One region of the Mycolicibacterium sp. YH-1 genome, then DNA from elsewhere that is predicted to be linked to it. Evidence: predicted binding sites of a transcription regulator. Region 1 holds the regulator's gene; the other holds the start of a gene.
The links. The regulator HspR, encoded in region 1, represses chaperone genes until heat shock. The targets are predictions, from matches to a motif close to ANNTGAGTNNNNNNNACTCANNT.
Positions count from the first base shown of each region.

Region 2: the regulator HspR is predicted to act here: its motif matches at 13,219-13,241, upstream of lon (endopeptidase La).

Region 1 covers NZ_CP092915.1:6,180,912-6,195,750, forward strand. Annotated here, with positions in the region: gene lpdA (dihydrolipoyl dehydrogenase) at 1-127, shown strand, start outside; gene L0M16_RS29235 (Glu/Leu/Phe/Val dehydrogenase dimerization domain-containing protein) at 161-1,246, shown strand; gene L0M16_RS29240 (ATP-binding protein) at 1,260-3,587, opposite strand; gene hxlA (3-hexulose-6-phosphate synthase) at 3,630-4,259, opposite strand; gene hxlB (6-phospho-3-hexuloisomerase) at 4,305-4,886, opposite strand; gene L0M16_RS29255 (helix-turn-helix transcriptional regulator) at 5,046-6,287, shown strand; gene L0M16_RS29260 (ABC transporter permease) at 6,423-7,421, shown strand; gene L0M16_RS29265 (hypothetical protein) at 7,461-8,732, opposite strand; gene L0M16_RS29270 (FAD-binding oxidoreductase) at 9,175-10,329, shown strand; gene L0M16_RS29275 (aldose 1-epimerase) at 10,348-11,250, shown strand; gene L0M16_RS29280 (heat shock protein transcriptional repressor HspR) at 11,247-11,636, opposite strand; gene dnaJ (molecular chaperone DnaJ) at 11,636-12,811, opposite strand; gene grpE (nucleotide exchange factor GrpE) at 13,000-13,605, opposite strand; gene dnaK (molecular chaperone DnaK) at 13,602-14,839, opposite strand, start outside.
Region 2 covers NZ_CP092915.1:3,318,137-3,332,975, forward strand. Annotated here, with positions in the region: gene L0M16_RS15495 (APA family fibronectin-binding glycoprotein) at 1-289, shown strand, start outside; gene L0M16_RS15500 (GlsB/YeaQ/YmgE family stress response membrane protein) at 408-707, shown strand; gene L0M16_RS15505 (hypothetical protein) at 712-1,197, opposite strand; gene L0M16_RS15510 (CGNR zinc finger domain-containing protein) at 1,295-1,882, shown strand; gene L0M16_RS15515 (CPBP family intramembrane glutamic endopeptidase) at 1,886-2,650, opposite strand; gene L0M16_RS15520 (CaiB/BaiF CoA-transferase family protein) at 2,761-5,169, shown strand; gene L0M16_RS15525 (acetyl-CoA acetyltransferase) at 5,211-6,686, shown strand; gene L0M16_RS15530 (NAD(P)/FAD-dependent oxidoreductase) at 6,691-7,920, opposite strand; gene L0M16_RS15535 (HhH-GDP family DNA glycosylase) at 7,932-8,579, opposite strand; gene L0M16_RS15540 (TfoX/Sxy family protein) at 8,620-8,949, opposite strand; gene L0M16_RS15545 (DUF72 domain-containing protein) at 8,961-9,707, opposite strand; gene L0M16_RS15550 (LLM class flavin-dependent oxidoreductase) at 9,711-10,766, opposite strand; gene lon (endopeptidase La) at 10,856-13,207, opposite strand; gene L0M16_RS15560 (LysR family transcriptional regulator) at 13,320-14,264, opposite strand; gene L0M16_RS15565 (YncE family protein) at 14,397-14,839, shown strand, end outside.

The DNA.
Region 1 (14,839 bases):
GATCGTCAGCTGGGGGGCCCATCCCGAGGATGTCGGCGGCCTCATCCACGCACATCCGACCCAGAACGAGGCAATGGGCGAGGCCCACCTCGCACTGTCTGGCCAGCCCCTGCACACCCACAACTGATCCCGACTTCGACGCCCCCACTTGGAGACACACATGACATCGACCGTCACCAGCAGCGCCGTGTTCGATCGGCCCGACGCCATCCCGGGCCTTCCACACGAGCAGGTGATCTTCTGCGAGGACCAGGAGACCGGGCTGCAGGCCATCATCGGTATCCACTCGACAGCCCACGGGCCCGCCCTCGGCGGTACTCGGTTCTACCCCTACGCCAACCACACCGAAGCGCTCACCGACGTTCTTCGGCTGTCGCGTGGGATGACCTATAAGGCGGCCATTGCCGCGGTGCCGCTCGGCGGCGGCAAGGCGGTCATCGTCGGCGACCCCGAGCGGGCGAAAACCCCTGCGCTGCTGCGGGCTTACGGCCGATACATCGACACCCTCGGTGGCCGGTACATCACCGCCGGGGATATCGGCGTGAGCGCCGACGACCTCGATGTGATCGGGGAGACGACCAGGCACGTGGTGGGACGCACGTCAGAGTCCGGCGGATCGGGTAACAGCGGTCCGACAACGGCGCTGGGCGTCTATCAGGCCATGCGGGCAGCCGCCACGATCGTGTGGGGTGAGCCGGCGCTGACAGGGCGCCGGGTCGGCGTGGAGGGCGTCGGAAAGGTCGGATCGGAGCTGATCGCACTACTACTGGCCGAGGGCGCCCACGTCACCGCCGCCGACGTGAACCCGGCAGCGCTGGCCGACGTCGCCGCGCGGCTGCCCGGTGTCACCGTCACCGACCACATCCTCGGCGAGCAGATCGACGTCTACGCACCATGCGCGCTCGGCGGCACGCTGAGCACCGACTCCGTTTCCCACCTGAGCGCCGCGATCGTCTGCGGCGGCGCCAACAACCAGTTGCAGACACCCGATGTCGATCAGCAGTTGCACGACCGCGGGGTGGTGTGGGTCCCCGATTACGTCGCCAACTCCGGTGGACTCATCCAGGTCGCAGGCGAACTCGCCTCCGCAGACAGTGGCTGGGTACGCGACAAGGTCGAGGGAATCTACGGCACAGTCCTGGCGATTCTCGACCGTTCGCGATCCGAGTCGCTCGGTCCCGGCACTATCGCCGACCGCATCGCCGAGGGTCGGCTGTCCGACGCGCGAGCTGGCCAGTTCGACTGACCCACGGGCGCACTCACGCCAGGTCGCGAGCGGCGTTCTGATGCGCGACCCACGCGGCGACCTGGCTGCGTGAGTTGAACCCGAGTTTGGCCATGAGGTGCTGGACATGCGCTTCGACGGTGCGGCGGGACAACACCAGTTCGTCGGCGACCTCCTGATTGCTCCGGCCGAGAGCGACGAGTTCGGCGATCTCACGTTCCCGCTTTGTGGGCCTGGCGGCGTCCGCCGAGCCGCGGCTCTGCGCGGACTCCTCCAAGGCGAACGCGATCGACTCGTCCAGTGTCATCTGGCGCCCCTGGCGATGTGCGGCCTGGAACGGCCGCTCGCCCAGTTTTCGCGCAAGCTTGGCGCTCTCCTCACGGTGCCGATAGAACCCCGGCACCGTCTCGGCGGACATCCCCATGCCGTGCCAGATGCTGTCCGCCGCACCCAGCAGGACTGCGGCACGCTGCAACTCGCCGCTCGTCGCCGTGACCCAGGCGATGCCCTCGATGCACTCGGCGATCCCCAGGTGATCCTGCAGTGGCCGCTTCAGGCGCAGGGCTGCGGTGAGCAACTCGAAGCTGACCGTCAACTCGCCACGATTCCACGAATCCATCCCGGAGACCCACAGGGAGAATGACCAGATCCACGACTCCCCATACGGAACCGTCATCTCGCGAGTTCGGTCATGCGCCTCGGCCACGCGGTCCGAGTCGCCGCGCAGCATCGAGACGATGCCGTACAGGACCGTGGTGAACGCCGACCCGGTGTTGTCGTCGACGGCCTCGAACTTGTGCATCGAGTCCGTCAGCAGCCGCACTGCCTCGTCGGAGTCGTCCTGGACCAGGGCCATCAGACCTTGCGCCTGCACCACGTACGCGCGCCCTGCGACGTCACCGTGTTGGTCGCACATGTCGGAGGCCTCCGCAAGCATGCGCGCGGCGGAATCGACCTCGCCTCGCAGGGTCGCCAGGCACGCGGCGACGTAGAGTCCCCGGATGCGCACGGGCCCCGACTCGGCCACCGCGGCCAGCAGCCGATCTATCCAATAGCTGCCCTCCCCCAGCAGACCGTTGAGCAGCCAATAGTGGTACAGCGAACTCGCCATCCGGAGACCCGCCGTCGACTCGCCGGGCTGCTGCACGCAGAACTCCAGGGCCGCACGCAGATTCGCGATATCGTCCCGAAGCAGTCCCAGTCGGTCGACCTGGCCTGCCGTCCGCCAGTCCGTCATCGTCTTGTCGATGATGTCCAGGTACCAGTCACGGTGCCGTCGGCGCCCTTTCGTCACCTCCTCGGTTTCCCGCCCCAGGATCGTGAGCCCGAACTGACGGACCGTCTCCAGCAGTCGGTACCGGACGCGTTCGCCGCGCTCCTCGCGGATCAGGATGGACTTCTCGACCAACGACGACAGCAGCGGCATGACGTCGGACCGCGGCAGCAGCTCATCAGAGCAAATACCCTCCGCCGCATCGAGTTCCACGCCGCCGGAGAACACCGACAGCCGGGCCCACAGCAGCTGTTCGGACGCCGAGCACAGGTCATAGCTCCAGCCCATCGAGGCACGCAGGGTGCGCTGACGGGTGGGGCCGCCGCGGCGTCCACCGTCCAGCAGATCCGGCCGGGCCGACAGGAGCTGCACGATCTGCTCAAGCGATAGCGCGCGCATTCGGACGGCGGCCAACTCGAGGGCAAGCGGTAACCCATCGAGCGTTCTGCAGAGGTCGGCCACCGCCTGATGGTTGGACTCATTGAGCGCGAAGGTCGGCACCACCGAGGTCGCGCGTTCGACGAACAGACCGACGGCGTCGTACTGCGCGAAGGCATCCAGCGGGCAATCCGGCGCAGGCACCCCGAGAGGCAGGACGGGGAACGTGTTCTCACCGGCGACGGCGATCGACTCCCGACTGGTTGCCAACACCCTGACCTGCGGGCAGCCACTCAACAGGGCATCGATGAACTCGGCGCACGCACCCACTATGTGCTCGCAGTTGTCGAACACCAGCAGTCGATGGGAATCAGCGAGGTATTCGACCAGTGCGTCCACATCCCACCGACGAACCGCACCGCGCAGCCCAAGCGCGCCGGCCACCAGCTGCCCGAGCAGCTCGCCATCCTGTAGGTCGGCCAGCGACAGGTAGGTGATTCCGTCGGGAAACGAGGTGCGCGCTCGACGCGCAACCTGAATCGCAAGGCGGCTCTTACCCGCTCCGCCGGCCCCGATAAGCGTGATCAGCCGCGCCCGAGTGAGAAGGTTCGACAGTTGCTTGAGTTCGCGGGAACGCCCCACGAAGCGGTTCGCCTCCGCTGGTAGGTCGTCCACAGGGCCGCGCGGAGCATCAGGTTCAGTGGGGCCCATCTGGGCCATCTTAGTGAGGCTCGCCCACGGCGGCCACGGAAGTTATTTCACAAGCGCGTCTTTGAGGGCCCTCGCAGCCGCCGCCGGATCCGCGGCGCCATAGATGGCACCGCCCGCGACGGCGACGTGCGCTCCTGCGGCGCGGACGGCGGCGATTGTGTCCGCAGTGATCCCGCCGGCGATCGCGAACGGGACCCCAGCCGTCTTACCGTCCTCGATGAGGGTGTGGATCGAGTAGCCGGGCTGGGCCTGCTCATCGAGTCCCGCGTGGAGTTCGACGAATGCGACGCCGAGTTTCGTGACCTCACGGGCACGCTCAATCCGGTGCTCGACACCGATCAGGTCTGCGACGACCTGCTTGCCGTGCTTTCGGCCAGCCTCGACAGCGCCCTCGATGGTTGGGTCGCCTGCGGTGCCGAGAACAGTCACCAGATCGGCCCCCGCGGCGAAGGCGAGGTCGGCCTCCAGGAAGCCGGCATCGGCGGTCTTGAGATCGGCGAGCACCTCCTTGTCCGGATGTGCGGCCTTGATCGCGCTGATGACGCTCATCCCGGCGCACTTGATCAACGGCGTGCCCAGCTCAATCACGTCGACGTACTCGGCGACCTTGTTGGTGAGTGCCAGCGCATCTGCGGTGGTGAGCAGATCGATGGCAACCTGAAGCTTGGTCATTCGGTGCTCCTCTGTGAGTAACTGATTGCGTGTTCTGAGGCGTGTTCAGCCGAGATTTGCGTGCCGCGCCCAGAGCCGCTCGGCTGTCTGGTTCGTGTTGGCCCACAGCGCGTGAAACTGGGCGTCGAACGCCAACAGCACCATTTGTTCGAAGAGGCTTCCCGCGTACTGTCGACTGGCCGAACCGGTGTGATCCTGTTTGTCGGCGGCAGGCAGGATCACGACGACATCGGCCCGCCGAGCGAGCGGCGATGTCGACGCCGTTGTGATGGCGACGACGTCGGCACCGTGCTCGCGTGCGGTGTCGGCCGCTTGCACAACCGACGGCGTGGTCCCGGATCCAGAGACCGCGATCAAGGTGTCCGCGGCACCGATCGCCGGTGCGGTGCTCTCACCGACGACGTGCACGCGCAGGCCCAGATGGACCAGGCGCATGGCCGCCATCTGAGCGGCGAGACCACTGCGGCCGTTCCCGATGACGAAGACCGATCGCGCTCCGGTGATCAGCGTTGCCGCGCGGTTCCACGCTTCCTCATCCAGGGACGTCATCACGCGTCGGGTCTCGTCGAGCACAATGCGGCGCCCCTCGCTGAACTGCGCGAGCAGCGGCTCGACGGTCTCGGTCATGATCACAGCGTGCCGTTGGCCTTTCGGCCTGGCACCTGGCCGCTTGGCGGGTTCTGACTAGACGATCGATCAGTGCGGACGATCCGGAGGTGGCCCTATGGTGAACGGGTGGCGAGCGTGGAACCTACCCTCCATGCCGTCGCGGCCGCGTGGAACGACATGCGGGATGTCATCGCCGGTGCGCTGCCGGACATCGCAGCGCGGTTCTCCCGCCTCCTGAAGGACATCACCGCCCACGACGCGCTGGTGATCTTCACCCATGAGTGCACGGGGCGTCCTCGCAAGGTGTCGGGAAGCCGAGACGTCATCGACCGGGTGACCATCGCCGAACTCGAGGAACTCCGCCAGTCCATCTGCCCGGGCCAGCACGTCACCGATGTTCGCAGGATCGCGGGCACGGACCGGCGGATCTGGGCACGCCGCGATGTCAGTGACACATTGCTGGTGCTGGTGTTGCGGCAGTCCGACGTGATTGAGCCCGACACCGCCGAGCGGGTTGCGGCGATGTTCGGGCTGGTCGCGACGTCCATCCAACAACAGGTCTCGCAGGCCAGTCCCGACTACCTCGCCGAGTCGCGGGCCGCGTCGAGTGAGCGCGCCCGCACGACGGCGCAGCTCACCGAGATGCACGAGGCAACACTGTCATCGATCCTCAGCACGCTGCGATCCCACCACCTCGACGACCGACGGGCACGCTTGGTCGCCCTTGAGAGCGCCTCGGACGCCCTGATCGCCGCGCGATCGGCCAGCGCCGCTGACCGGGATCTCTCCGAGGAGGCGGTGTCCACCGCATTCGCCCGACTACGAACCGAACTCGACACCCTCGTGCACCCCGGCGAGTTCGACGTCGAGTTCGTCGAGCCACCGGTCGATGGACGACCGCTGCCCGGTGAGATCGCTTATGGAGCACGGGCTTTGGTGCGCACCATCGTCCTTGCCTTCAATGCCCGGCCAGGCCTCACCCGGTTGCGAATCGCATGGGACTGCGACGGTGAGAACGTGTCGATCGAAGTCAGGGACCAGAGTTCCGGCAACGTCGACCACGGCGCACTGAGACGCCAGCTCGCCGGGCGACTACACACCTTGGGCGGTCACGCCGAGATCGAAACGATTCCCGGCTGGGGTAACCGGGTGGTGGCCACCATCCCCCTCGATCCCCCAGCCGTGAACCCCGATGAGCGAATGCTGTCGACCTTGAATCCGCGCGAGTACGAAGTGCTCGGACATCTGGCCGCCGGTCGACGAAACAAGGCCATTGCCGCGGACCTCGGAATCAGCGAGAGCACCGTCAAGTTTCACGTCGCCAGCTTGTTGCGGAAGCTCGAGCTGACCAATCGCGCCGAGGCGGGCGCAGTCGGCATCCGCGCAGGGATCATCCCCCGCGGCAGCGCGCAGCGCTGACCCCAAGGCTCACCCTTCGTTGTCTGCACTGGTGGGGCCGTGTGCTGACGACAATATTTCAATGACTGTTGAAAAGTATCGCTTGCGGGTTTACGCTTCGGCTACAGAATTCAACGGTCGATGAAAAGGATCGTCATGGACACCGACGCGCCAACGCGGAACACCGCTCACACCGAGGCCGGCCACGAAGCTCCCGCCGCCGCGCGGGCCGCCGCCATCGTCGTCGCCCTGACCACACTGATCGCCATCGTGGCGATCGCGTTCGCCCTGCCCGCATCCCGATCAGCACCACACGACGTGCCGATCGGTGTCGCAGGCCCGCCCGTGCTGACCACCCAGATCACCGACCAGGTTGGGCGCGCGGCGCCGGGTGCCTTCGCCGTCACCGTCTACTCCGAGGCCGCTGGGCTGCGCGAGGCGATCCTGAATCGCGACGCATACGGCGGCATCGTCGTCGATCAGCAGGGCCCAACACTGCTGATCGCCACCGGCGCCAGCCCTGCCGTCGCCGCCATGCTCGGACAACTGGGCAGCGGTATGGCCCAGGCCACCGGGATGCCCTTGCGCACAGAGGATCTCGCGCCACCGACCGCCGATGACCCGCGCGGCGCAGGGCTAGCGGCCACCGCCCTGCCGATAACACTCGCGGCCATCCTGCCCGCGATCGCGCTGGTTCTCGCCCTGAAACGCGAGGTCTGGATCCGTCTGACCGCGGCCGTCGCGTTCGCCCCCGTCGCGGGCATCAGCGTGGCCGCCATTCTGACCTACGTACTGGGCTTGGTCGAGACCAACTTCTGGGGCGTGGCGGCTGGCCTGACGCTCGGTATCGCGGCCGCGTTGTTGCCCATCCTGGGCCTTGGCTCGATGTTCGGCCGGGCCGGCCTGGCCGTCGGCGCGGTGCTCGCACTACTGGTTGGCAACCCGCTCTCAGGCATCGCCGGGGCCCCAGAACTGCTGCCGGCCGGATGGGGCGCATTCGGCCAACTGCTACCGCAGGGCGCGACCGCGACCCTACTTCGTTCGACGACCTACTTCTCCGGGGCGGGTGCGACGAGCGCGGTCGTGGTTCTCACCTGCTGGGCCGTGGTGGGTGCGCTGTTGGTGGCCATCGCCGCAGCCCGCCAGAAGCAGTAGCCCCCTCGACGAGCGAGGGGGCTACTGGTCTGAGTGGGTCTACTCTCCGGAACCGCTCTCCGAGCTGGACCCTGTTGAACCACTCGATGATTCGCTCTTCTTCTGCTTGCCACCCAGGCCCGCGGTGACCTTCTTGATCCCGTCGGTGGCCTTCTTGACCGCGTCACGCACGCTGTTGTTGAGTGCGTTGCGCGGGTTCGACGTCTCCGTGGTCGCGCCGGTGACCCCTGGAACCGCAATCGGGCTGGGCCGGACCTGCGGGTCGAGTTCGGTCTCGTCAGTTGCCGGAACCTCAACCGGCGTGACAACCACCTCGGTCGCCGGAGTCGGAACCTCAACCGGCGTGACAACCACCTCGGTCGCCGGAACCTCAACGGGAGCAACAACCTCCTCGGCCACCGGCGTCGAGGACGCCGGTGCGACGACCTCCTCGGTTGCCGACGTCGAGGACTCCGGTGCGGGCATCGTCAACGACACCGCAGCGGCCGGCAGGGCCAGCGTCTCCACATTCGCGACGTCCGCGGAGGTCACCAACTCCTCGGGGGCGGGCGGCGGCGGGTTGAGGATGTCGCGGATTCTGGTGCGCTCGTAGTCCAGGGACCATCGCCACGAATCGACCATGTTGAGCGCCGCGATTGTGACGTTGGCGACGCCGTGTTGGATTGCGTTGACGATCCGCCCGAGATCGCCCGACGGGACCGCCTTCCACAGTTCATCCAGGCCACCTGCCGCCGCGTTCATGAGGGAGAACAGCCCCAGCGCCTGTCCGGGTCCGAGAGCCCAGGCTGACATCATGAGCGCGCCCGCCAGTTTCCCTGCAAGGACGAAGCGATCCTGGACGAATGTCTGCAGCTTCATGAACTGCCCGAATGTTTGAAAGAACGGCCCCATGAACACCGGAGCGAACGCGCCGACCGCACCGGTGAAATCGCCCTTGAAGGCCCTTTGGGCCGCGGTTCCGAGGGCCGCCGGGAATTTGGTTGCCAGCGTCGTGACGATCTGCCCCATCGTGTTGGCGATCTCGCCAAGGGCATTCGCGTCGATCACGGCCCTGCCGATCAAACCATTGATGATCGGGAACGGGTTGTCGAGTTCAGCTTGGATGGCACCTTGGACGAGGGCGCCCACCTTGTCGACGACCGGGCGGAACACGTTGATGGGGTTGTCGATGGCCGCGGTGAGGACCACCGCATGGGATTCGATACGCGACTGGATCTCCGGTGCTGGCGCCAGCACCGGAGTGGCGGCGATGGCACCGGCGGCGACCAGTGCCACACCGGCGGTCACGTACGGCCTCAAGGCGAGTTGCAAGGGAGTCTCCTCTGTCGAGCTGACGTCGGCGGTCTGGCCGACGGCGGAACAGTAATTGCCAAGGAGGAGAGCCGGTACAAATCTATGGAACACGTTTCAGTCAAGGCTTTAGAACCGTCGATAGGCGTTTCGTTTCCCCCGCGAGTCGTAAACCATTCCTTCGATAATCAATTAGCTGTAAGGCACGTAACAGTGCCAATACCACATGCTTGATCACATCGGACGCGCTTCACCGCGCCGCCTGAATCGTTGCTAGCGGCGATAAGACGTCTTCCGACCAGGCCAGCTTTCAGAAATGAAGAATTATTCGAAGTATTACAGATTCAAGTACATTTTTTGAACATCGTTGACTTCGACAATAATTTGAATGCCACTGGCCTCGGATTCTATCCCCGGGGCGTCAGACATGGGCCCAGCCGCACCTCACATAGACTCGAACGGCGTGGGGCTAGACGATCGCGACGCGCTGGTTACTCTGCGCACCGCTATCGACCCGGATGAGCTCATCAGCGACGTCTACACCCGGTGGTTCGCCCTCGACATCTCCGTCCGCGATCTGTTCCCCCCCGACCTCGCCCACCAGCGCGCAGCCTTCGCCAAGGCGCTGTCCTGGCTGCTGGGCGAGATCATCGAGCAGCGCGCCGAGGAACCCGTCGCGTTCCTCGCACAACTGGGCCGCGATCACCGCAAGTACGGTGTGACACAACTGCATTACAACGGCCTGCAGACGGCTCTGCTCGGCGCCCTGGCCCACCACTTCAGCGACCGCTGGGACCACGCGCTGGCCGGCACCGCGCGCGATGTGGTGGAGCTGATCGTCGGGGTGATGCGGGGAGCCGCCGACGCCGAGAAGGGCCCGCCCTACCGCGACGCAGAAGTCATCGACCACATCCGGGCCACCCGCGATGTGTCGATCGTGCGGCTGCAACTCGACCAGCCGCTGTTCTATCACCCGGGTCAGTACGTCACCGTCGAGGTTCCGCAGTGGCCCAGACGCTGGCGCTTTCTCACCCCGTCGATACCCGCCGACCGCGGCGGCGCCATCGAGTTCCACATCCGGTCGGTCACCGGCGGGATGGTGAGCACCGCGATCATCGGCGAGACCCGGATCGGCGACCGTTGGCGACTGTCCAACCCGCACGGGGGCCTGCACGTCGACCGTGACGGGGGTGACGTGCTGATGGTGGCGGGCAGCAGTGGGCTTGCCCCACTGCGGACGCTCATCATGGATCTGTCGCGATTCGCCGAGAACCCACGGGTGCACCTGTTCTTCGGTGGCCGTTACCCGTGCGACCTCTACGACCTGAACACGCTGTGGCAGATCGCGTCGACCAACCCCTGGCTGTCGGTGACGCCAGTCTCGGAGTTCTCCACGAATCCGCCATGGGCCGCCGACTTCCCCGTCACAGATCCACCGCGTGGACTGCACGTCCGCCAGAGCGGGCTGCTACCCGAGGTCGTCACCCGCTACGGCAGCTGGAGTGATCGCCAGATTCTGATCAGCGGCGGCTCGGCGATGATCGCGGCCACCAAGGCCGCACTGGTCGCCAAGGGCGCAGACCCTCAACGGATCCAACACGATCCCGTGGTCGATTGAGCGTGATTGAATCGAACGATGCCTGAGTTCGAGTCGGTCATGCTCAAGGATCCGGCGTCGCCGCTCACCGCGACCTTCGTGCCCGCGGCGGGCATGATCGGTACCTCGCTCGCCGAGGATGGCGTGGAGTACCTCGGTCAGCGGCGCGGCCTCGACGCCTACGTGAGCGCGGGCAAGACCATGGGGATTCCCATCCTCTATCCGTGGGCAAATCGCCTGAGCGCCAGCAACTATGAGGTCGACGGCACGGAAGTCACCTTGACCCCGGGTGTGGGCGGTGTGCGCACCGACGACCACGGCGCGCCAATGCACGGCGTGCTGGCGGCCCATCCCGGCTGGGTGGTGACATCGGGTTCGGACAACTCGCTGTCGGCCGTCCTGGACTTCGGCGACGAACCGACACTGCTGGCGTCGTTCCCGTTCCCGCACGTGCTGACCCAACGGGTCACGCTCGCCGACCGCACACTGACGATCGAGACGACGGTGACAGCGACGACGGCCGCATCGGTACCGCTGTGCTTCGGGTACCACCCCTATCTGAGGATTCCGGACGTACCGCGCGAGGAGTGGATGCTCACCACGCCGTACATGCGACACCTGCCCGTGGACGACAGGGGTATCCCCACCGGGGAGCACACCGACTGGATCGGCGGGAGCGAAGCGTTGGACGACATCGCCTACGACGACGGCTTCGACCAGGTGCCCGACGGAGCGGTGTTCGCGCTCACCGGCGGTGACCGGCGGGTCGAGGTGAGGTTCGAGAGCGGTTACCCCGCAGCGCAGTTGTTCGCACCGCGCAACGACGACGTCGTCGGCATCGAGCCCATGGCGGCACCCACTGATGCACTGCGGCGCGGCAACTACCGCGTCGCGCTGGCGGGAACGCCTGCGACCGCGCGGTTCTCGGTCAGGATCGGCTAGCTGGAGCGGCGTGCGCCCCGGCGCGGCTGCCACAGCACCAGCGCGGTGCTCTTGGTGGCATCTCGCCGCTGCCCGGAGCGCAATAGCTCGACCTCATCGACGGCCTCCGCCAGCCGCGACTGTAACGCCTCGACCTGATTGGTCAGCTCGATGATGCGCTTGATCCCCGCGAGGTTGACGCCCTCGTCCTGAGACAGCCGCTGCACCTCACGGAGCAGGTCGACGTCGTGCTGCGAATAACGCCTGCCGCCACCGGAACTGCGTTGCGGGCTGACCAGGCCGAGGCGGTCGTAGGTACGCAGCGTCTGCGCGTGCATACCCGCGAGCTCGGCAGCGACCGAGATCAGGAAGGTCCTGGCGTCGTCTCCACCGCGCTTGCCGGCCATCAGTTTCCGGCCCATCCCGCCCGCGGATCGAATCCGCTGGCTCGTTCTGCCTTGGCATAGGCCTCAAGCGCCTCGGCCGCCTCGCCCTCGAGGTTGGGCGGCACGGCGACCTTGACAGTGACCAGGAGGTCTCCGTGGCCGCCGTTGCGCTTCGGCACTCCCCGCCCGCGGACGCGCAGGATGCGGCCATCCGATGTGCCCTTCGGCACCCGGACACCAACCTTGCCCTCCAGCGTAGGAACGGAAAGCGTTGTCCCCAAGGCCAGTTCGTGGAAGCTGACCGGGACGCTGACGGTCAGGTCGTCACCGTCGCGACCGAACACCTTGTCGGGCCGCACGTGCACGGTGACATACAGGTCACCCGACGGTGCACCCCGCAGGCCGGCTTCACCCTGCCCAGCCAGGCGGATGCGCTGGTTGTCCTCGACACCCGGCGGAATCCGGACGTTGATGGTGCGGGTCCGGGTGATCTTGCCCTCGCCGTGGCACTCGTCGCACGGTTCGTCGATGAGCGACCCGGTGCCGCGGCACTCGGTGCAGGGCTCGGAGAACCCGAACGCACCCTGGTTACGGCTGATGACCCCTGCGCCGTTGCACGATGGGCAGACCCGCGGGCTGGTGCCCGGACGGGCGCCGCTGCCATGGCAGTTCGTGCACGGGGCCGGGCTGGTGAGCCGCAGCGGCATCGCCACGCCCTTGGTGGCCTCGAGGAAGGACAGCTCGGTCTCGGTCTCGAGATCGTTGCCCCGGCGCGGTCGGCTGGGTCGCGGCTGCTGTGCGCCGCGGCCGAACAGTCCACCGAACAGGTCGCCGATGTTGGCACCGCCGGTCTGGCCCGCAGCACCGAAGAGATCGCCGAGGTTGACGTCGCCGTCGGCGCCGTAGCCACTGAAGCCGCCGTCACCGGCGCTGTACCGGCGACCGAAACCGCCGCCACCGGCGAAGAGCCGACGGGTCTCGTCGTACTCCTTCTTCTTCTTCTCGTCGGTCAGGACCTCTTTGGCCTCGGAGGCCTCCTTGTACCGCTCCTCTGCCGCGTGATTACCCGGGTTGCGGTCGGGATGGTTCGCGGCGAGCAGCTTGCGCGCGGCACGCTTGATCTCGTCGGTACTGGCATCGGAGGAGACGCCAAGCACCTTGTAGAAGTCCTTCTCAACCCACTCGCGTTGGGCCATTCGGCATCACCTCCTCACCGTTGTTCATCGTTGTTGTCTACCTACTCTGATTCTGCGGCTTGTAAGCCGGTTGAGCGTGTTTTGTCGACGATTTCGCGCCTGGTGTCGGCACTGGCGACGTGGGAGGCGACCCGCACCGACCCCTTGGGTCAGGTGCACATCGCCTCCGCACGCCACCATGCGCGGCCTCAGTCCGCGTCGGCTTCGGCCTGCGCCGCCGTGGAATTCGCGGCGTCCGGTTCCTCGACGGAATCGACCACCCCAACCATGGCGTGCCGCAGCACGTAGTCGCCGAGCTTGTAACCCTGACGCATGACCGTCCCGATTACGGGATTGGAGCCGTCGCCCTCGTGCTGCACAGCCTCGTGCAGCGATGGGTCGAACACATCACCCTCGGCACCGAAGGCCACCAGTCCGATGCCCTCAAGTGCCCCGGAGAGCTTCTCGGCCACCGACTTCAGCGGACCGGACTCCAGATCACCGTGGCCGCGGGCTCGGTCGAGGTCGTCGAGCACGGGCAACAGCTGCATGACGGCGGAGGCCTTCCCCCGCTCGGCGGCAACCTGCTTCTCGCGGTCGGTGCGCTTGCGGAAGTTGTCGTACTCGGCCTTGACCCGCTGCAGCGTCGCCTTCAGTTCTGCGGCTTCGTTGGACTCGTCCGGCGTGACTGCCTCCGGCTCCGACCCACTGGGGGCCGGGCCGGAGGCCGCATCACGGACTGCTCCGGTGTCGGGGTCGATACGCCGCTTGTCGGTGATGGTCACCGGTTCGTCGTGCGGATCTCCCTGCGTCACTTGTTCTCCTGGGTCTCATCCTCGTCGACGACCTCTGCGTCGACGACGTTGTCGTCGGCTGCTGTGGCGGACCCTCCGTCAGCCGACTGCTCGGCCTGGGTGGCCTCGTAGATCGCCTGACCGAGCGCCTGGGACTCGACTCCGAGCTTCTCCATCGCGGCCTTGATAGCCGAGATGTCGGTGCCCTCGAGTGCCGTCTTGGCCTCGGTGACTGCCGCCTCGACCTTGCCCAGCGTCTCCTCGGGAACCTTGGATCCGCCCTCGGCCTCTCGCTGCTCCTTGACGAACTTCTCCGTCTGGTAGACAAGCGATTCCGCCTGATTGCGGACGTCGGCCTCTTCGCGACGCTTGCGGTCCTCCTCGGCGTGCGCCTCGGCGTCCTTGATCATCCGATCAATGTCCTCCTGGGAGAGGCCGGAGCCCTCCTGGATCTTGATCGTGTTCTCCTTGCCGGTGCCCTTGTCCTTGGCCGTGACGTGCACGATGCCGTTGACGTCGATGTCGAAGGTGACCTCGATCTGCGGGACTCCGCGCGGAGCCGGCGGGATGCCGGTGAGCTCGAAGGAGCCGAGCAGCTTATTGGCCGAGGCGATCTCGCGCTCACCCTGGAAGACCTGGATCTGCACCGACGGCTGATTGTCGTCGGCCGTGGTGAAGGTCTCGCTGCGCTTGGTCGGGATGGTGGTGTTGCGCTCGATGAGCTTGGTCATGACGCCACCCTTGGTCTCGATGCCGAGGCTCAGCGGGGTCACGTCGAGCAGCAGCACGTCCTTGACCTCGCCCGCCAGCACACCGGCCTGCAGCGCGGCACCCACGGCGACAACCTCGTCGGGGTTGACGCCCTTGTTGGGCTCCTTGCCGCCGGTCAGTTCCTTGACCAGCTCGGTGACCGAGGGCATACGGGTGGAACCGCCCACCAAAACCACGTGGTCGATCGCGCTCACCGAGATGCCGGCGTCGGCGATGACCGACTGGAACGGCTTGCGGGTGCGGTCCAGCAGATCTTGGGTGATCTTCTGGAACTCGGCCCGGGTGAGCTGCTCATCGAGGAACAGCGGGTTCTTGTCGGCGTCAACCGTGATGTAGGGCAGGTTGATCGATGTGCTCTGGCTCGAGGACAGCTCGATCTTGGCCTTCTCGGCCGCTTCACGAAGCCGCTGCAGGGCCATCTTGTCCTTGGTCAGGTCGATGCCCGCCGAGGCCTTGAACTTGTCGACCAGCCACTCGACGATGC
Region 2 (14,839 bases), 2.9 Mb from region 1:
GCCGACCGGCCAGATCTGGGCCGGCGTCGTGGGCTCGACCCCGCCCGCCGGAACCCCGCGCGGCCAACGCTCACCCGAGCGCTGGTTCGTCGTGTGGCTCGGCACCGCGAACAGCCCGATCGACAAGGGTGCTGCCGTGGCGCTTGCACAGTCGATCCGGCCGTGGACGCCCCCGCCGCCGGACCCCAACGCGCCTCCGCCGCCTCCTGCGGATCCGAACGCGCGGCCCGGTGTGGGCGTGCCCGTGCCGGTGACCAACGCGCCGCCGGAGATGCTGCCGCCCGCCTGACATACCCAGCCGACGGTGCGCATTATCGTGCCGGTTTTCTCGCCCAATCGTTACCGGCACCAGGTATACCCAAGGGTGAGCCAGTAGTTCGCTGGCCAGCGACAGGCAGGATTTGGTCATGGACATGATCGCGGCTACCGAGTTTCTCGCCCGTTCGAGCACGCTCACCAGCGTCGGGTGGATCGGCTACATCATCATCGGCGCGCTCGCCGGCTGGATCGCAGGCAAGATCGTCAAGGGCGGCGGTTCCGGCATCCTGATGAACATCGTCATCGGGATCATCGGTGCCCTTGTCGGCGGCTTCCTGCTGAGCTTCTTCCTGGATACCGCGGGCGGGGGCTGGTGGTTCACGCTGTTCACCGCGATTCTCGGATCCGTGATCCTGCTGTCGATCGTCGGCGCGGTGCGCAAGACCTAGCGGCTCATAGCGCGGCGAGCACACCGCGGAGTGCGGCGACCAGGCTGCCGCTGCCCGCGCGATACAGCGGGCCCCGCCCGTCGGACAGCAGTATCCGCAGGCGGGCCATCCCGCGCACGCGAGCGGGGTCGGGTGAGTCCAGGCGGTCCAGGATGTCCGAGATGACGTCTGCGGCACGGCGTACCTCAGCGGTCTGCACGGGTACGCGGGCGGAGAGCTGAGGGTGGCCGACGAGCGCATCGTGCATGACCAAGTGCAGCGCGGCACGCAGAAGTTCGCGCTCGCGCGCGGACGCCAGGCGGGCACCATGGACGGCGATCAGGCTGCCGGGCGTCGCGGTCACGCCGGCCTCCAGTTCGCGGTCTAGGCGATCGGCGAGGAGCGCAGCGCGCAACCGTGCCCACCAGGTGGGCCTCATATCCGGCGAACTCGGACCTCGTCGGGCGGGCGAACCGGCGCGGAGATCGTCTCGAATTGTCCGATCGGCCATGATGACCTCCTGAATGGTCGTGACCTTCGTTCAGGCTATACCGGTCATTGGTGACCAGTCAAGACGTTTTACCGGTCATGGGGGTTACACTCGACGTGTGACGACCCTGACCGGTGACTGGCTCGGTGACCAGGAGGCGAAACCCGCGCCCGGGCCGCTGCGTCGTGTGCAGGCCCTGATCAACACTGTCGACCGGGAGTCCGGGATCGACCGACTGGCCGCCGTCGCCGACGCCGCTCCGTGGTTACTCGACAACGGCCTGCTGGCGGCCGACGGTGCCGCGCTCGACGCGGCCGATGTCGAACTCGTCGTCACGGTCCGGGAGGCGCTGCGCGCCATGGTCGTGCACAACACCGGCGCCCCAGATCCCGACCCCGCGGCCATCGCGCCGTTGCGCGATATCGCAGCGGATGTCGCGTTCCGGGCTGATCTCGACGACGCGGGCCTGGTCACGCTGGCTCCGGTGGGCCACACGGTCCGCGACAGGCTCGGTGCGCTGTTGCTGATCGTGTCCGACGCGCAACGCGACGGCACGTGGTCGTACCTCAAGGCCTGCGCGAACGACGACTGCCAGTGGGCGTTCTATGACCGCTCGCGCAACCACGGAGGCACGTGGTGTGACATGGCGACCTGTGGAAACAAGCTCAAGAACCGGGACTTTCGTGCCCGCCGACGCGGCACGTGAACATCAGGTCGACAGATGCCAGACCGTGGCTGCGGCCAGTGCGCCGAGACCGTTCAGTGACCAGTGCAGGGCGATCGGGGCGATCAGGCTTCCGCTGCGCCCGCGCAGCCAGGTGAATACGAAGCCCGCAGCGCCCGTGGCGACGACGGCGAGTACAACGCCCGCGATCAGTCCGCCGATGCCGCCGCCGAACAGGCGAGTGAAACCGACGTTGCTACTGGTCAACCCCATCGAGGTGGCGATGTGCCACATGCCGAACAACAGCGACCCCGCCGCGGCGACGCCGCGAAACCCCCAGGCCCGGTTCATGGCGCCGTGCAGTACTCCGCGAAATGCGAGTTCCTCGGGGATCACCGTCTGAAGCGGGATGATGATCATGGACGCGACCAGGGCGCCCGAGATCGTGGCGTAGTGGTCATTCATGAACATCGGGCGGGTCCACGGCAGCGCCGCGCCGATCGCGATGACCGTCCCGACTAGCGCGACGGCGGCCAATGCGTAGCCCGCACCCGACTTCCAGTGCTCACGACCCAGTCCCAGCTCGGCCCAACCCAGGCCGCGGGAACGCACGAGCGCGACGAGGAGGACGGCCGCCACGGGCACGGTGACGATATTGGCCCACGGGGTGGTGAAGTGGGCGATGAGATTGGTCAGGGCCAGCACGACCACGACCACGCCGATGTCGACGTAGATGCGGTAATGGTGCAGCGCGGAGAGGTGCCCGATGCTGGGGTGGGGTGGCGCTGCCACGGCGCTGATCTCGGACATGTCCGAATAATTGTATGCGCGGTCGGCGAAAACCCAGGTCAATGTGGGCAGATCCACTCCGGGACGACCCGCGGCCGCTGGCCGTGGATCTCTGGACGATACTGTTGCCCATGCTTGACACGTGTCAGCTTTTGGCCTCGTTGCGGGTTCTGGACGTTGGCGGGGCTGCATCGGACGGGGTGGGCCGGCTGCTCGCCGACCTCGGCGCCGACGTGCTGAAGATCGAGCCGAGCGGCGGTTCCGTCGCTCGCCAGGCGTTACCGTCCGTCGACGGGGTGAGCGTGCCGTTCGCCCTGGACAACGCCAACAAGCGATGCGCGGTGCTCGACGGCGCAGACGCCGCGGACTGTGTCCGCTTCTTCGAGCTCGTGGCAGGCGCCGACGTCGTCGTGGACAGCGGCCGGCCCAGCGGGGCGGAGGCGTTCGGGACGAGCTGCGCCGACCTCGCCGACCGTTTCGATCATCTCGTCACGCTGTTGGTGACGGATTTCGGTGCGACAGGCCCGTACTCGTCCTGGGTGGCGACCGACGCCGTGCTGTACGCGATGTCGACAGCGCTGTCGCGGTCGGGACCCACCCTCGGTCGGCCAGTGCTGCCACCGTCGGGCATCGCGTCGGCGACGGCGGCGGTGCAGGCCACGTGGGCGGTTCTGGTCGCCTATCAGCACCGGTTGCGATACGGCCGTGGCGACTACATCGACTTCTCCAGATTCGAGGCGGTGGTGCAGTCCCTGGATCCGCCGTTCGGGTCGGAGGGGCAGGCCGCGGTGGGGCACAAGGCCTCCCACCAGTTGTGGCGTGGGCGGCCCCGGAATCAACAGATCTATCCGACACTGCCATGCCGTGACGGCCACGTCCGGCTCTGCCTGCTGTCGGCGCGCCAGTGGCGCGGTATGCGGGCGTGGCTCGGCGAGCCCGAACAGTTCTCGGATCCGAAGTTCGAGACGATCGCCGCCCGCTACTCCGCGTCCAAGGATCTCAACGCACTGATCGCCGCCGCCTTCGCCGACCAGACCATGGATGACCTCGTCGCCGAGGGGCAGGCCCGCGGGGTGCCGATCGCGGCCGTGCTCACTCCCGCAGATGCGTTGCGGTCCGAGCACTTCCGTGCAGTCGGGGCCCTGACCACGACGAGCCTGACCACCACAGGATCCGCGCTGAGCGTGCCGACGGGCCCGTTCGTCGTCGACGGCGAACACGCCGGGCTGCGCTGGCCCGCACCGCAGCTGGCATCACATTGCGCCGAGTGGAGTTCGGACCGACCCGAGCCTGCCGATGCCGGGCCGGTGGCGGGTACGAGTCGGCCGTTCGACGGACTGCGGATCATCGATCTCGGGGTGATCGTCGCCGGCGGCGAACTGGGGCGCCTGTTCGCCGACCTCGGAGCCGATGTGATCAAGGTGGAGAGCGCCGCCTATCCAGACGGGCTGCGCCAGACGCCGGCGGGTCAGCCGATGAGCCGTTCCTGGGCGCTGACCCACCGCAACGAGCGCAGCCTCGGCCTGGATCTCCGCCATAGCGACGGTGCGGCGATCTTTCGTCGCCTGGTCGCGACCAGTGACGCACTGTTCGCCAATTTCAAGCCGGGAACGCTTGCGTCGCTTGGTTTCTCGCATGACGAGCTGCGCGCGCTGAATCCTCGACTCGTGGTGGCCGAGAGCAGCGCGTTTGGCGAGGGCGGGCCGTGGAGCACTCGGATGGGGTACGGGCCGCTGGTGCGGGCGACGACCGGCGTCAGTGGGCTCTGGACCGATCCACACGCCGGCGACACCGATGCCACCGCGAGCGGCTTCTACGCGACCGGTTTCTACGATGCCACCACCATCTTTCCCGACCACGTCGCTGCCAAGATCACCGCGATCGCCGCACTGGCCGCACTGATCGCGCGGGAGTCGGAGTCGACAGCCGCGCGTGTCCACATCCCGCAGGCCGAGGTCGCGGTCAACCAACTCGCCGCGGCCTACGTCACGGACGACGCCCGTGGGCGGGGCCTGGCGCTGTCGGCCGACGATGCACTCCATACGGTGCTGCCGTGCGCGGGTGATGACGAATGGTGCGCGGTGTCGGTCACGTCCACCGCGGTGCGCGGCGTCCTGGCGACGGTGCTCGGTGTGCATGAGTTACCTGCCGATGGCGCCGGACTTCGTGAGGCGCTGTCGGTTTGGACGTCGGTACGCGACAAGGCCGAGGTCACTCGCGTGCTGCAGGAGGCGGGGGTGCCTGCCGGACCGATGTACAGGGCGCCCGAGGTGCTCGCTGATCCGCAGTTGCGCAGCCGCGCCCTCTACACCGAGATGGTTCACCCGCTCTTCGACGTGCCGATGCCGACCGAGACGAATCCCGCTCCGTTTCGGCGGATTCCCGACGCGGATCTGCGTCCGGCGCCATTGCCGGGTGAACAGACCCGGCAGATCTGTCGCGATGTGCTCGGCATGGCCGATGACGAGATCGACGGTCTCATCGCCACCGAGGTGTTGTTCAGTTCGGTTGAGATGGCCGACACGAGGAGCACATCGTGACGAGCGGCTCAGCGATAACCGAATCCGAGAAAGGCCAATAGTTGTCCATCGATCCACGCACACCTGTGCTCGTCGGCTACGGCCAGGTCAACCAACATGACTCCGATCCAGCGATAGAACCCGTCGACCTGATGGAGCGGGCCGCCCGCGCCGCGGCCGACCCTCGGGTGCTTGAGGCGGTGGACTCGGTGCGCATCGTCAACCTGCTGTCCTGGAGATACCGGAACCCCGGTCTGCTTCTGGCGCAGCGCATCCGCGCCACGAACGCGGACAGTCGCTACACCAGCATTGGGGGCAACGTGCCGCAGTCCCTGGTCAACCAGGCGTGTCTGGACATACAGGCCGGCCGCCTCGACACCGTGCTGATCGCCGGTGGCGAGACGTGGCGAACCCGCACCCGGGTACGCGCGGCGGGCGGCAGGCTGGACTGGACCAAGCAGGACGAGTCGGTGCCCGTGCCACCCGGCGCGGACGACGAGTTCCAGATGGCGGGGGACGTCGAGATCCGCATCAAACTGGATCGCCCTGCCTACGTGTACCCGATGTTCGAGCAGGCGGTCCGTATCGACGCGGGGGAGTCGCCGCAGGCGCACCGCCGTCGCATCGGCGAGCTCTGGGCCCGATTCAGTGCCGTGGCCCGGGCCAACCCCCATGCCTGGAGTAGGGATTCGCTGACCGCCGAGGAGATCTGGCAGGCCGGACCCGGCAACCGCATGGTCAGCTGGCCCTACACCAAGTTGATGAACTCGAACAACATGGTCGACCAGGGCGCGGCGTTGGTCCTGACGTCGGTGGAGAAGGCCATCTACCTCCAGATCCCCAGGGACCGTTGGATCTTCCCGTATGCGGGCACCGACGCCCACGACACCTATCTGATCGGCGAGCGGGCCGAGTTTCACCGGTCCCCGGCGATCCGGATCGCGGGCCGTCGCGCACTGGAACTGGCAGGCACGGGCATCGATGACATCGCACTGGTCGACGTGTACTCGTGCTTCCCGTCTGCCGTTCGGGTGGCCGCTCGTGAGCTGGGGCTGCCGCTGGATGACGCCGCCCGGCCGCTCACCGTGACCGGTGGGTTGACCTTTGCGGGTGGGCCGTGGAACAACTACGTGTCACATTCGATAGCGACCATGGCCGAGCGGCTGGCCGCTGCACCCGATCAGATCGGCCTGATCACGGCTAACGGCGGCTACCTCACGAAGCACAGCTTCGGTGTCTACGGTGCGCAGCCTCCGACGGGCGAGTTCCGTTGGGAGGATGTGCAGTCCGCCGTCGACGCCGAGCCCACTCGCGTGGCCGAGGGCGACTGGTCGGGCACTGGGACCGTCGAGACGTGGACCACTCCGTTCACGCGTGACGGGGTCCCGGAGAAGGCCTTTGTCGCGGTTCGCACACCCGATGACACCCGGGCGCTCGCCGTCCTGACCGATCCGTCGGACGCCGCGACGAGCACGCGTGAGGACATCGCGGGTGCCAAGGTCGCGGTGGCCGCCGACGGCACCGCGTCGCTGCACTGACGGGTCACACCAGGTCGGGCAACGGCACCTTGGTGTCGGCGAGACGGCCCGCGTCGACGGGCTTACGGGAGCGCACCAGCGACTTGATGTCGTCGAGGCCCTCCCAGACGTTGACGTTCATGCCCGCCAGCACCCGATCGTCCGCGTCGAGCCAGAAGACGGTGAACTCGCCGCCGTCGACCTCACCGCGAAACACGGTGCGCTGGTAGTCGGGTGCGTGTCCCACGTACTCCATGCCCAGGTCGTACTGGTCGGTGAAGAAGTAGGGCAGTTCGTCATACGAGCCGGGGTTGCCGAGCATGCCCGCGGCCGCGACCGCGGGCTGTTTGAGGGCGTTGGCCCAGTGCTCGGTGCGGATCCGCGTACCCAGTAGCGGATGTTCGGCGGCCGCGATGTCACCGACCGCATAGACATCGGCGTCGCTGGTCCTCAGTGAGGCGTCGACCAACACTCCACCATCGCCGGTCTCCAGCCCCGCACCCTGCGCGAGTTCGACATTGGGTTTGGCGCCGACGGCGACCAGCACGGCGTCAGCACGGACCGTCGAACCGTCGCCGAGCCGAAGACCCGTCGCGCGCCCGTCCTCGGTGGTGATCTCCTCCACCTGGGTCCTGAGCCTGAGGTCGACGCCGTGGTCGCGGTGAAGTCGGGCGAACACCTCCGCCGCCTCGCGTCCCAGCGCGCCGAGCAGCGGCAGCTCGGCGGTCTCGACGACGACGACCTCGAGGTCCCGTCCGCGGGCGCCGGCCGCCACCTCCAGCCCGATCCACCCGGCGCCGACGATGGCGAGCGTCGCGCCGGCCTTGAGGGTCTCCAGCAGATCCGAGGCGTCATCGATGGTGCGCAGGTAGTGCACGCCGTCGGCGTCGGCACCGGGGATGGGCGGACGTCGTGAACTCGATCCCGTCGCCAGCAGCAGCTTGTCGTAGTTCTCCTGGCCACCGTCTGCGAGGCCGACCGAGTGCCCGGCGAGGTCGACTGAGGTGACCTGCGTGCCGAGCCGCAGTTCCACCTGGTGCTCGGCGTACCAGCCGGCGGTCTGCACGGTGAACTCGTCGAGCGTCTTCCTGCCCGCCAGGTAGTCCTTGGACAGTGGCGGCCGTTCGTAGGGCAGTCGGTCCTCCGCACCGAACAGCACTATGCGCCCTTCGAAGCCCTTCTCGCGCAGCGCTTCCGCGGCCTTGGCGCCTGCCAGGCCGCCGCCGACGATGATGTGGGTGGATGGGGTCGTCATGAGGTGTGCTCCTATTCGCCGTGCGAGGGTGCGAACCGTTCGCGCAGCCTCGAGTCCAGGGAGACCCGGACGAGCGCCGCGGCGAGTTCGGCACTGCTGCGTGGCGCAAGGTCGCCGAGCTCATCGGGGGATGCGGGCAGGCCGACGTCAGCGGCGGCGGCGAGCGCCCTGGCATCGAAGAAGGGGCGTGCCCATGTCCAGACGGCCTGAACCTCCCGCATGAACACGGCAGCGCCGGTCGGCCCGATACCGTTGAACCGTTGTAGTTCGGCTATCGCACGGTCGCGGTCCTGGCCACAGCGAACAGCCAGGTTGCGCAGATCGCCGTCGAACTCGTCGCGGACTCGAACGGCCATGTCGTACAGGCGGGTTGCCGAACTCTCGTCGTAGCGTGCGTATCCGGCGCGGCCGAATGCGGCGATCATCGTGGCGCGGTCGGCATCGATGACTGCCTGCGGGGTCCGCAGCCCGGACTTGAACAGGTGGTGGGCGGCCGCCGCCGCGGTGTCCGCGCCGATGGGCTTGCTGACGAGCATCGCCAGGGTGAGAAGCTGGAACAGCGGCTTCGGCTTGTCTCGCAGCCGAATGCCGCTCTGCTCGGCGTAGGTCTCACCAGCCATGGAGACGAGCCGACGCACAATGTCCTTCGTGGCTCCCATCTCGGGTCGCATACCCGGCGCGGGGGAGGACAAACCCTCGTCACTTCCCCGGCAGGCTCTTGGCGTAGTCGACACCACGCTTCACCCAGGACTGCAGCTGCCGTTTGGTGTTGATGCCGTCGGCCGAGACGCGCAGCCAGCCTCGGGTCTCCCGGCCCGCCATCACCATCGGTTCGACGTGTTCGCGGCCCAGCAGAGCATTGGTCTGATCGGGAGGTACCCGAACCATCAGACCGCCGTGCCCACTGGCGGCGACCGCCATGTTGCCGTTGATCATGAAGGCGAGCCCACCGAACATCGCCTTCTCGACGTGCTTCTCCGATCCGAGCAGTTCGCGGATGCGGTGCGCCAGATCCTCGTCGTAGGCCATATCAGTCGAGTTTAGGTTCCAGTCGCATCGGCCACCATGCTCCTGAGCGACCAAGCATTTCGGACCGCGTTCCCGTGGCCGTCGTTGTTGAAGTAGACGACGACGTCGCGGCCCTGGTCCTGCCACTCACCGATTCGGCTGGCCCACCACCGGAGATCGTCGTCCGAGTAGGACCCCTCGTACAACCGGTCGTCGGGTCCGTGCAAACGGATGTAGACCAGGGTGCTGGTGGCGCGCAGGACGCAGGGCAGGCCTGCGCCGCTCATCACGACGTATGCGGCGCCGTGACGTTCAAGCAGCGCGTAGGCATCGGGGTAATCCCATGAGGCATGCCGGAACTCCACTGCCACTGGAATCCCGGCGGGCATCAGGGTGAGAAACTGGTCGACCCGGGCAGCGGAGTCGGAGTCGAATGCGAATTGAGGGTGCAGCTGCACCAGGAGTGCCTCTCCGCGGTCACCCAGGGCACGCCAACACCGCTCGAACCTCTCGGCCCAGGGTTCTGGTGAGTTCAATCGCCGGAAATGGGTCAGGCCGCGATGTGCCTTGACGGACATGGTGAATCCGTCGGGCAGACGCCGTCGCCAGCTCTCGAAACTACTGTTACTGGGCCAACGGTAGAAGCTGGCGTTCAGCTCGACGGTGTCGAATGCCTGCACGTAGCGTGCGAGCCGCTTGGCCACCGCTGTACCGGGCGGGTACAGCACGGAGTTCCAATGGTCATATGACCAGCCCGACGTGCCGATCCGGACGGTCACGGCTCAACTTCGGCGATGGTTTCCATCACTGGCAGGTTCCCAGCCGAGCCGGGGTCCTAACTTCTCGGCAAGGTCGGTGATGATCTGGCGGTAGTCGTCCGCGCCGAAGGTGAACGGCAGGGCGAAGGCCACCTCGTTGGCCCGCTGGAAGCCGGCATGGGCGTACAGCTGGTCGGCGAGTTCGTCTGAGGTGCCGACGTAGTCGGGGGAGAACAGCATGCCCCGCGCGCCCTGTGGTGACTTGGTGCGCTCGAAGCGGCTGGCCGCGTACTCGCGATAGCGACGGGCCTGATCGTCGGTCGCCGAGTCGGTGGGGATCACGACGAGACCCTGTGACACCCTGGCCCTTTCGGGATGCGGGTGATTGGCTGCGAAAGCACTCCGGAATGCGTCTATGTGCTCGCCCTGAATGGTGGCGAAGTCGCGTGACTCGGTGCCCTCGATACTGACCACCGAACTGGTCAGATAGTTGATGCCCTGTTCGGCGGCCCAGATGGCCGAGTCGCGTCCACCGCCGTACCAGACCCGATCGGCCAGGCCAGGGGAGTGCGGCTGGATGCGGTTCGTGAACTGCTCGATGCCGACGGTGCCCTCGAAGTCGCTGACCGGCTCGCCGCGCAGGCCCCGCAGCAGCCGAACCACGCGTTCCTTGGAGAAGTCCTCGACATCGTGGGTGTCGGGATACAGGGCGTGCCGGTAGTTCGCGTAGAGCATCGGCGTGCCCACCGAGACACCGGGATTGATCCGGCCGCCGGAGAGGATGTCCACGGTGGCCAGATCCTCGGCCAGCCGGAACGGGTTCTCCAATCCGAGGGGGATGACCGCGGTGCCCAATTCGATGCGCGACGTGCGCTGACTGGCGGCCGCCATGATGGCGACCGGAGATGAGATACCCGGTTGCAGATGTCGGCAGCGCAGCCAGACGCTGTCATATCCGATGTCCTCGGCGCGGACGATGACGTCCAGTGTCTCGGTCATTCCGGGTCCCGGATCGGCGGCCTCGAACCGGCCGATCGTCAGGAAACCTAGCTTGCGCAGCGGTTCTCCGCGTCGGGGCATCTACCGGTCACCTCTCTGCTGAGCAGACACAAACTCGCATGAATCCTCTCGGAACATGCGAGTTTGCGTCTGCTTGCGCTATTGAGTTGTCAGGCGGCGGCGGTCGTGGCCTCGGCGGCCGGTTCCAGCGCCAGCGCGACGATGTCGGCGACATCCGTCATCGGCTTGACCTCGAGCGCCTCGAGCACCTCGGCTGGCACGTCGTCCAGGTCAGGCTCGTTGCGCTGCGGAATGAAAACCGTTGACAGCCCGGCCCGTTGCGCGGCAAGCAGCTTCTGCTTGACCCCGCCGATGGGTAGCACCCGACCGTTCAGCGTGACCTCACCGGTCATGCCGACATCAGCGCGAACCTGACGCCCGGTCGCCATGGACACCAGCGCGGTGACCATCGTGACACCGGCCGACGGCCCATCCTTGGGCACCGCACCCGCGGGCACGTGCACGTGGATCTGCCGATCGAGCGCCTTGGGATCGACGCCCAACTGCTCGGCGTGGGCTCTGACGTAGGACAGCGCGATCTGCGCGGACTCCTTCATCACATCGCCCAGCTGACCGGTCAGCTTCAGGCCCGGCTCACCGTCGTTGGCGTTCACCTCGATGAACAGCACGTCGCCACCGAGGCCGGTGACGGCCAGACCCGTGGCAACGCCCGGCACCGCCGTGCGCTCCTCGGACTCCGGTGTGAAGCGCGGACGCCCCAGGTAGGCAACCAGATCCGGCTCGTCGATGGTCAACGGCGCGTCGGCCGCTTCAACTCCATCTGCTCCTCGCGTCCGCACCGCAAGCTTCGTCGTGGCCTTGCGCAGCGCCTTGGCCAACAACCGCTCGAACTGACGCACACCGGGTTCCCGGGTGTAGTCGGCGGCTATCTTGCGTAGCGCCGCGTCGGTCACCGTCACCTCATCGGAGGTCAGCGCCGCCTTGTCGGCCTGCCTTGGCAGCAGGTAGTCCCGAGCGATGGCGACCTTGTCGTCCTCGGTGTAACCGTCGATCGTCACCAGCTCCATCCGGTCCAGCAGCGCCGACGGAATGTTCTCGATGACGTTGGCGGTGGCCAGGAACACGACGTCGGACAGGTCCAGGTCGAGGTCCAGGTAGTGGTCGCGGAACGTGTGGTTCTGCGCCGGGTCCAGCACCTCGAGCAGCGCCGCGCTGGGATCGCCGCGGTAGTCCGAGCCCACCTTGTCGATCTCGTCCAGCAGCACGACGGGGTTCATCGACCCCGCCTCGCCGATGGCCCGCACGATGCGGCCCGGCAACGCGCCGACGTAGGTGCGCCGGTGTCCACGGATCTCGGCCTCGTCGCGCACGCCACCCAGCGCCACACGAACGAACTTGCGGCCCAACGCCCGTGCGACGGACTCGCCCAGCGATGTCTTGCCGACGCCGGGAGGGCCTGCCAGCACCATGACGGCACCGGAGCCGCGGCCGCCGACGACGGCCATACCGCGCTGAGCACGGCGTGCACGCACGGCCAGGTACTCGACGATGCGGTCCTTGACGTCGTCGAGCCCGTGGTGGTCGGCGTCGAGGATCTCCCGCGCGGACTTGAGGTCCGTCGAGTCCTCCGTCGTCACGTCCCACGGCAGGTCAAGCACGGTGTCGAGCCAGGTGCGGATCCAGCCACCCTCGGGGCTCTGCTCGCTGGAGCGTTCCAGCTTGCCGACCTCCCGCAGCGCGGCCTCGCGCACCTTCTCGGGCAGCACGGCCGCCTCGATCCGGGCGCGATAGTCATCGGACCCGTCGGGCTCACCCTCGCCGAGTTCCTTGCGGATCGCGGCCAACTGCTGACGGAGCAGGAACTCCTTCTGCGTCTTCTCCATGCCGGAGCGGACGTCCTCAGCGATCTTGTCGTTGACCTCGGTCTCGGCCAGGTGATCGGTGGTGACCTCGATCAGCATCCGCAACCGCTGGGCCGCATCCTCGGTCTCCAGCAGGTCGCGCTTCTGCACGTCGGTCAGGTACGACGCGTATCCGGCCGTGTCGGCCAGCGCAGACGGATCGGTGATCTTGTTGACCACGTCGACGATCTGCCAGGCCTCGCGGCGCTGCAGCATCGCCAGCAGCAGCTTCTTGTACTCAGCCGCCAGCGCCTTGGTCTCCTCGCCGGCCTCGGCCTCGGTCACTTCCTCCACCTCGACCCAGAGTGCCGCGCCCGGTCCGGTGGTGCCGGATCCGATGTGGGCACGCCCCTCACCGCGGACGACGGCGGCAGCTCCGCCACCGGCGACCCGCCCGACCTGCACGATCGAGGCGATCACGCCGTAGGTGGGGTAGCGGTCGTCGAGCCGCGGTGCGATGAGCAGCTTTCCGCTCTCGCTGGCTTGCGCGGCGTCCACGGCAGCGCGGGCGGTGTCGTCGAGCTCGATCGGCACGACCATGCCTGGCAGCACGATCGGCTCACTGACGAACAACACCGGCACAGAAATCGGTTCTGGCATCTGTCCTCCAAAGTTCAGCCTGATGCGCTCAACCTTGGCGTGGTCCACTTTGTTCCCACCGTCCGCTGTGAGCAGAACATTGCGGTGGTTGCCGATCATGACCGCGTAGACCTCAGGTCGCTGCGTCGGCAGCAATGGGTGGCTGTGCGTTGCCCGAGCGAGTTGCCGGTTGCGAGTCGACGAAAGTCTCAGACAGGCGCTGGCGGAACCAACGGTGCGCGGGGTCGGCGTCGTTCCGGGGATGCCAGGCCATGCCGAGTTCAACAGTCGGCAGTTCTAGTGGGATCGGGAAAGCCCTAAGCCCGAAGTCGGGCGTGATGGAGGCTGCCCAGACCGGGGCGGTGAGTGCGACCAGGTCGGTGGATCGTGCGAGCAGCATCGCGCTGGTATGGCTGGGGACCACGACCGCGACGCGACGGCTCAGACTCAACCGGCCCAGCGCGTCGTCGATGGGTCCGCGTCGCTTCCCCAGTCGCGAGATACCGATGTGAGAGGCCGCGGCGAAACGCTTGACGTCTATCGGGGCGTCAAATATCGGGTTGGTCTCGCGGGCCACGCCGAGCATGGAGATCGCAGTGAGGCTACGACGATGGGTTTCGGAATCCAGATGTGACAGGACGCCGAGTTCGACGTCGATGGCGCCGTCACGCAGCGCCGCAGACCCTTCCAGCGCCTCCGGTAGGAAAACGACATTGATTCCAGGGGCCTCTCGCTGGAGGATGTCCAGAAGCGGCACCGCCACGCTCGTAAGGAACAGTTCGGATACCTGCACGGTGAACGTTCTCTCAATCGCACCGGGATCAAATTCCGTTCCCTGCCAAAGGATTTGATCTGCCTGACCTAGCAGTGTGTGCAGCGGGTCCCGGATCTCAGCAGCGCGCGGTGTGAGTACCAAACCCTGCCCGGCCCGAACCAGGAGTGGGTCACCGCTCAGGCGTCGCAACCTGGACAGCGATCGGCTGACCGCTGGCGGAGAGGTGCCCAACCTCTGCGCCGCGGCGGAGACGCTGCTCTCCTGCAACAACGCATCGAGGACCCGCAACACATTCAAATCCACCGTCGGATCACACCTCCAGAGATACTTATCAACGATGATAAGTAATCAATAGCGATTCTTGCATTGATAGTTAAAGTCAAGCGGTCCACGCTGGTGGTGAATCCGATAGATCTCATTCACCTAGGAGCCATCATGACTTTCTCGCCTGTTCGCGAAGGCCGCAGCGGAGACGTACTGGCCGTCGTCAGCCAGAGTGGCCCGACGGTTTCGTTCTTCGACGCCGCCTCCGACGCCATGCTCGACACCGTGGAGCTTCTCGCCGAACCCCATGAGCTGTGCTTCGATCCCAAGCAGCGGTTGCTGTGGTGCACGAATACCTACTTCTCCGGCTATTACCACGCCAACGCTGGGCGTCGCACTCAGCTCACGGTCATCGACCCCGATGCTCGTCGTGTCGTCGACACGGTTGATCTTGCGCCTGAACATGGGCCACACGGGTTGGCTCTCGACTCGACGCGGGGCCGCTTGTACGTCAGCGTCGAAGGGTCCGACGATCGCCAGGGAGGCGTCGTCGTCATCGACACAGCGACACGAAAGATGTTGGGGCGCATCGATACCGGTGCACCCGGCCCACA